One region of the Mesorhizobium sp. C268A genome, then DNA from elsewhere that is predicted to be linked to it. Evidence: predicted binding sites of a transcription regulator. Region 1 holds the regulator's gene; each other region holds the start of a gene.

Region 1 (2,199 bases):
ACGATCGTCATCGTCACCCACTCGATGCAGCAGGCGGCGCGCGTGTCGCAGCGTACAGCGATGTTCCATCTCGGCTATCTCGTCGAGGAGGGCGCCACCGACAAGATGTTCACCAACCCCGACGACAAGCGCACCCAAGACTACATTACCGGCCGCTTCGGCTGAGCCGTCCGGCGGGTGAATTTTCAGGCACGAGGACCAAGATCATGGGTGAACATACCGTCGCCTCCTTCGATGAAGAGCTCGGGCAGATCAGCAAGCTGATCCGCGACATGGGCGATCTGGCCGGCTCGATGGTCAGCGGCTCGACCAGGGCGCTGCTCAATTCGGACAATGCGCTGGCACAGCGTGTCGTTTCCGACGACGCCATCATGGATGCGCGCCAGCGCGAACTGGACGACCGCGCCATCACGCTGATCGCCAAGCGCCAGCCGATGGCCAACGATCTGCGCGCCGTGGTCGGCTCGATCCGCATGGCCGGCGACCTCGAGCGCATCGGCGATCTCGCCAAGAACATCGCCAAACGCGTCGGCACCGTGGGCTTGAGCGTCACGCCGCGCGACCTCTCGCACTCCATCGATGCCATGGCGCAACTGGTGCTGATCCAGGTGCAAGGCGTCGTCGAGGAATATGCCGCCACCGATGCGGCAGCGCTTGCAAAACTCAGGAATGACGACGAGCGCATCGACGTCAAATACACGTCCGTGTTTCGTGAGCTCTTGACCTACATGATGGAAGACCCTCGCAACATCACCGCCTGCACGCATCTCTTGTTCTGCGCCAAGAATCTTGAGCGCATCGGCGATCATGTCACCAACATCGCCGAAAATGCGTATTATGTGCTGACCGGCCAGCAATTGCCCGCCAATCGTCCGAAGCAGGACGAGACGGCGATGGCCACGCCGGCCTGATGAGGGTGAACTGCCTATGATCGCGCCACGCATCATGGTCGTGGAGGACGAGGAGCCGCTAGGCGTGCTCCTCCGCTACAACCTCGAATCCGAAGGCTATCAAGTCGAGGTGGTGACACGCGGCGACGAGGCCGAGATCCGCCTGCAGGAAAACGTGCCCGATCTCCTGGTGCTCGACTGGATGGTGCCCGCTGTTTCCGGCATCGAGCTCTGCCGGCGGCTTAGAGTGCGGCCCGAAACCGAGCGGCTGCCGATCATCATGCTGACCGCGCGCGGTGAGGAAAGCGATCGCGTGCGCGGCCTGTCCACCGGCGCCGACGACTATCTGGTCAAGCCATTCTCGACGCCGGAGTTCATGGCGCGCGTGAAGGCGCTGCTGCGCCGGGCCAAGCCGGAAGTGCTGTCCAGCGTGCTCAAGGTCGGCGACATCGTGCTCGACCGCGAGTCGCACCGTGTCTACCGCAAGAAGAGCGAGATCAGGCTCGGACCGACCGAGTTCCGGCTGCTCGAATTCATGATGCGCCATCCCGGCCGCGTGTTCTCGCGCAGCCAACTGCTCGACAATGTCTGGGGCGAGACGATCTATATAGACGAGCGAACCGTCGACGTGCATGTCGGGCGGCTGCGCAAGGCCGTCAACAACGGCCGCATGCCGGATGTCATCCGTACCATTCGCGGCGCCGGCTACGCGATCAGGGAAGACTAGGATCCTGCGCGTCGCGCCGTTGCCGGCCATTCACGCGACATGCTTGCCGGATTTGGGCTGAATACCCGGCGCAAAAATCTCCTGGTCGACGAAGCCGAGCGCGCGCGTGGCACAGCCTTCGCGGATCAGCGGCAGCTCGTTGGGCTCGGTGTCGAAGGAGATCGACTTCGAGTGCTGGCCGCCGGCGGTCTGGGCGATCGCTTCGCGCAATGCCGGTTCGATCAGGTCGAACGCGGCGGCGCTGACGCCGACCATGGCGACGGGGGCCGGGTCGATCAGCGCAAACAGGCTGCCGAGGCCGAAGCCGAGCGCCTCACCGGCCCTGCGATAGGCTTCGCGCTCCGGTCCGTCCGTCTCTCGCGCACGAGCGGCCAGCGCCCGCATATCAGCGTCGCCGATATCGACCGGCTCGGCATCCTCGCCCATCATTTTGGCGCTGCGCCAGATGGCGTAGTTTCCGGCATAGGCTTCCACGCAGCCGCGCCGCCCGCAGCGGCAGAGCGCGCCGCCCGGACGGTGGATCATGTGGCCGAACTCGCCGCCCGAGGAATGGGTGCCGGTGAACAGTTCGCCTTTCAGCAC
Region 2 (2,199 bases), 3.0 Mb from region 1:
CGGCATCGGCGGAGCCTTCGGCGTAGCTGAGCAGCGATTCCCGCGCCCATGTGCTGATCGGCGCCGCGACCTTGTGGGTCGGATTGTAATAGCGGTACGGCTCGTAGGGACCGTGGTTCTGCAGGCTGACGGCGAAGAAGAACACCGGCCGCTCGCTGGCGTCGGCCTCTGCGATGATCTCGTCGGTCATCGAGGCATCGGAAGCCAGCGGCCCGCGCTTTTCCAGTGGCGGCAGCGTCTCTTCCGAGCGGAAATCGTTGAAGCCGAAATCGGCATAGACGGCGCCCCTGTTCCAGAACCAGTTGGTGCCCGGATGGATGGCGCGCGCCCGGTATCCCTCGCTTTTCAGGAAGGTCGCCAGCGACGGCGTCGGCGTGCGCACATATTGCTGATAGGGGATCGAGCCCGCCGGCAGGAAGGCATTGGAAAAGCCGGTCAGCGCCTCGAATTCGATGTTGGCGGTCATGCCGCCGAATTCCGGCGAGAACATATAGCCGGAACGCAGCGCCCGCACATTGGGGATCGGGTCAGGCGTGATTGTGACGCCGGGCAGCTTGGTCGGATCCCAGAAAGATTCGCTCATCACCACGATGATGTCGGGTTTCTCATCCGGTACCGAGGCCGCCACATCAGGCCTGTCGATCGCGTCGATCGCCTTGTCGGAATAGCCCGCCGGCGCCGAGACATGCGCCATCGGCACGTTGAGCGCGAAGGCCAGCGCAAACCCGTTGGAGGCGTAGTTCTCCTTCTGGTCCCACATGATCGGGATGATCTGCAGCCGGTCGCGGGTCCACGAGAAGGTGGCGTAGTCCATGATCGAGACGAAGAAGGCGAGCAGCGGCACTGCCAGCGTCAGCCGCGCCAGCCGCCCTTTGCGGCTGAGGATCGGAACCTTGCGGCGCCACAACCGCCAGCCATAGATCAGCAGCGACAGGCCGGCGACGATGCCGACCGCCATGGCGAGCGCCGTCCAGGGCCGCTCGCGCACCAGGAGCGGCATCAGTGCCATGATCTGGCGCGAATAAAGAAAATCGGTTGGGTAGAGCGGATCGCCGAGATAATGCGACTTCTGATGCCCGACAAAGGCCAGCGCCAGCGTCAGCGGCGCCACGATCATCAGGCTCTGGTGACTGCGGCCAAGCACGGCGTCCAGTCCCATCAGCACCAATGCAAAGACAATGATGGTGGTCCAGCCCGGCTTGAATGGCTGCAGGAAGAAGTCGACTGTGCCGAAGAAGTCGCCGCGCACGATCCATTCGATGGCGAACACCAGGATGGCGGAGGCAAGCAGCGTGACCAGACCGTAGCGGATGACCGGCCATCTGCGCCCCGGCAGGTAGCCGGTGGACGGATCGTCTTCCAAGAACTGTGGCGCTGGTACGGCCGCGCCCTTCCTGATCCTAGCCACGTCTCTTCCCCCGGCCCAAGCAACGCGCATTTCCACTCGCGCCACCGTTCTGTCATAGAACTGTCATGCAAAAGCTAGCGCCTGTGGCGAAAATAAGAAGAGCCAGCAAACGATTCGTGAGCGGTTTTCATCAGGTGTGATCGGCAAAAAGCCTTTGGGAACAGGGACTCGAGGTCAGCTCCGGTTCAAGCGAGAGCCGAAATGCCGCCTCCGGGCTTGACTTGGCGGTCCGCCTTGCGTCACAGGCAGGAAAAATCAGCCGCTGGAGAGCGCCCAAATGGCCGTCGCATTCACCTTTCCGGGACAGGGCAGCCAGGCTGTCGGCATGGGGAAGGACCTCGCCGACGCCTTCCCCGAGGCACGCAGGGTGTTCGAGGAAGTCGATGATGCGCTGGGCGAAAAGCTGTCGAAACTGATCTGGGAAGGCCCGGAAGAGGCGCTGACCCTGACTGCCAATGCCCAGCCGGCGCTGATGGCGGTCTCGCTGGCGGCGATCCGCTCGCTGGAAGCGCGCGGCTTTTCGCTGAAGGACAAGGTTGCCTACGTTGCCGGTCATTCGCTCGGCGAATATTCCGCCCTTGCCGCGGCCGGTTTCGTTTCGATCGCCGATGCCGCCCGGCTGCTGCGCATCCGCGGCAACGCCATGCAGGCGGCGGTGCCGGCCGGCGAGGGCGCCATGGCGGCGATCATCGGACTGGAACAGCCCGACGTCGAAGCCGCTTGCACCGAGGCCGCAACGGGATCCGGCAAAGTCTGCCAGATCGCCAACGACAATGGCGGCGGCCAGCTGG
Region 3 (2,199 bases), 840 kb from region 1:
TCGGTCCCGAATTCTTCGCCGATTCCGACATCCGCTTTTCGCAGAACAATTGGAAGTCGCGATCGGTCAATTTCAGCTTGCGCTGATAGTAATGGGCGTAGGTCTCGAGATTGACGAACTGACGCTGTCCCGGCGCATGGTCCATCAGCGAGGCCAGCTTGACCCGCTCGTCGCCATCGAAATTGGCGAAAGCCCGCAAGCAATCCGGCGCCGAGACCTCGCAGCGCAGGTGCAAGAAATGGTCGGCCCGCAACCGGTCTTTCGCGACGCTGTCCTCGATCGCGCCGGCGAGCTTGCGGATGTCGTCGGAGGTAATATCCGCGTCCTCGTCCATGCCGACACGCAAAGCGTCGAGCACGGTGGTGATGCCGGCGGTGGCCACCTGCGCGTCATGGGCAAGGACGGCGGCGATCGGGTTCCAGCGCACTTTCGGGCGCGGCGCATAGTGGCCTTCGAGATGGTCAGTGTGCAGCTCGACCAGGCCGGGAATGATGTAGTCGCCGCCCATGTCCTCGCCGCCCATGCTCCCGCCGGTGTGGCCGGTGCCGGCGTCGACGCCGGAGATAAAACCGTCGCGCAGCACGAGCGACCCTTCGACGATCTCGTCGGCAAGCACGATGCGGGCGTTGTGGAGAACAGTTTCGGCGGTCATTCAGGCAGTCCTTGCTTACTCGGACGAATTGCGGTCAGGCGGTTTTTCGGGCAGCGCGGCGGCCGAGCGCATGATGCGAAAGCACCATGAACGGAGCGCCCGGTTCGGTTTCGACGAACAGCGTCAGCGCATCCACCAGCACCGGCTGCTGCAGCACATCGGCGAACAGGCTGTCAATTGCCGCGCGCAGACGTTGGCTTTCCTGCGGCCCGGCCCGGCCGGACAGTGTCATGTGGAAGCGAAAGGTCTCAAACACATAGGGATAGCCCCACTGGCAGAGATTGCGGAACTCGGCCGGCTTCAGCGAATCCAGGCTGCGCCGCTCGATCTCGGCCTCGGTGAGCGGCGCGCGAAAACGGTCGAAGCTAAGCACGACATAATCGGCGAAACGGTTGAGCGGCGGCAGCGGGCCTTCCGGCACCAAAGCGAAGAAACCATCGATCTGGCTGACGACCAGGCGCGGGATGGTGACCGTCGGCGTTGCTTCGGCAAAGGCGTCCAGCGCCGCGCGCAACGAGCTTTCGGTTTCGTTGGCGGCCAACCGGAAGGGCGCTTTCAGCGTCGCATGAAAACCGTAGCGCCGCGCCGATGCGGTGTGAAAGGCGACTTCGGCCGCCGACAGCTCGCCCACCGCCTCGACCGGCCTGGTGGCGGCGCCAAAGGGGTCGCGGCCCAGCCAGTTGGCGGCGATCCGCGCCAACGGCTCGTCCTGCCTTGGGGTGAAATAGATGGCGTAGCGCATCGAAAATCCTCCTTAAAGCGCGCCGAAACCGAACCGATGGCGCGACGCGCTTTAAGTCTTTAATTTGCTGCATGTCGTCATCCCAAAAAAGCTGCGCACTTTTGGGCGACATGCACTGGCCCGCTGCCATAGGTGATTTCCATGACGGATTGACGAAGCTTATGCGGGTTTTCGAAGGCAAATCGACCCCATGGATCGTTAGCCGACGATTTTTTCCTGCTTGACCAACAGCTTCCGCCGCAAGTGAAGGCCGATCAGGCCTTCATCAGCCATTCGTGCTCGGGCGCGTTGTGGAACTTCCACGTCCGCTTCGGCCCGGCCATGACGTTGAGGTAATAGAGGTCGTAGCCGTGGCAGGCGGCGCAGGGGTGATAGCCCTTGGGCACCAGCACAACATCGCCGTCCTCGATCGCCATGGCTTCGTCCAGCTCGCGGGCGCCGGTCTTGTCGGCGTCGGTGTAGACGCGCTGGAAGGCAAAACCCTGTGGCGGGTTGAGGCGGTGGTAGTAGGTTTCCTCAAGATAGGATTCGGCGGGCAGATTGTCCTGGTCGTGCTTGTGCGGCGGGTAGCTCGATGTGTGGCCGCCGGGCGTGATGACCTCGACCACCAGCAGCGAGTCGGCCGGCTTACCCTCGGGCAATATGTTGGTGACGTAGCGCGTGTTGGTGCCTTTGCCCCGAGTCTCCTGGCCGAGGTCGTGGGGTGCGATGACGCGAACGGGCAAGCCGCCGCCCAGGCCCGGCGCCGAGCAGACCGCGAGCTCGAGATCGGTGTCGGCGGTGACCGACCAATCCGACCCCTCAG

The links. The regulator PhoB, encoded in region 1, activates phosphate uptake and scavenging genes when phosphate is short. The targets are predictions, from matches to a motif close to TGTCATNNANCTGTCAT.
Region 2: a site for PhoB is predicted at 1,459-1,475, ahead of NKL06_RS05420 (LTA synthase family protein). Genes of this name have one in related genera too.
Region 3: a site for PhoB is predicted at 1,536-1,552, ahead of NKL06_RS15390 (DUF1045 domain-containing protein). Genes of this name have one in related genera too.

The regions. Positions count from the first base shown of each region.
Region 1 is NZ_JAMYVX010000001.1:4,050,097-4,052,295, forward strand. It holds gene pstB (phosphate ABC transporter ATP-binding protein PstB) at 1-165, shown strand, start outside; gene phoU (phosphate signaling complex protein PhoU) at 207-911, shown strand; gene phoB (phosphate regulon transcriptional regulator PhoB) at 928-1,617, shown strand; gene NKL06_RS19775 (ROK family protein) at 1,648-2,199, opposite strand, start outside.
Region 2 is NZ_JAMYVX010000001.1:1,056,817-1,059,015, reverse strand. It holds gene NKL06_RS05420 (LTA synthase family protein) at 1-1,438, opposite strand, end outside; gene fabD (ACP S-malonyltransferase) at 1,686-2,199, shown strand, end outside.
Region 3 is NZ_JAMYVX010000001.1:3,205,164-3,207,362, forward strand. It holds gene NKL06_RS15385 (alpha-D-ribose 1-methylphosphonate 5-triphosphate diphosphatase) at 1-652, opposite strand, end outside; gene NKL06_RS15390 (DUF1045 domain-containing protein) at 687-1,394, opposite strand; gene iolB (5-deoxy-glucuronate isomerase) at 1,649-2,199, opposite strand, start outside.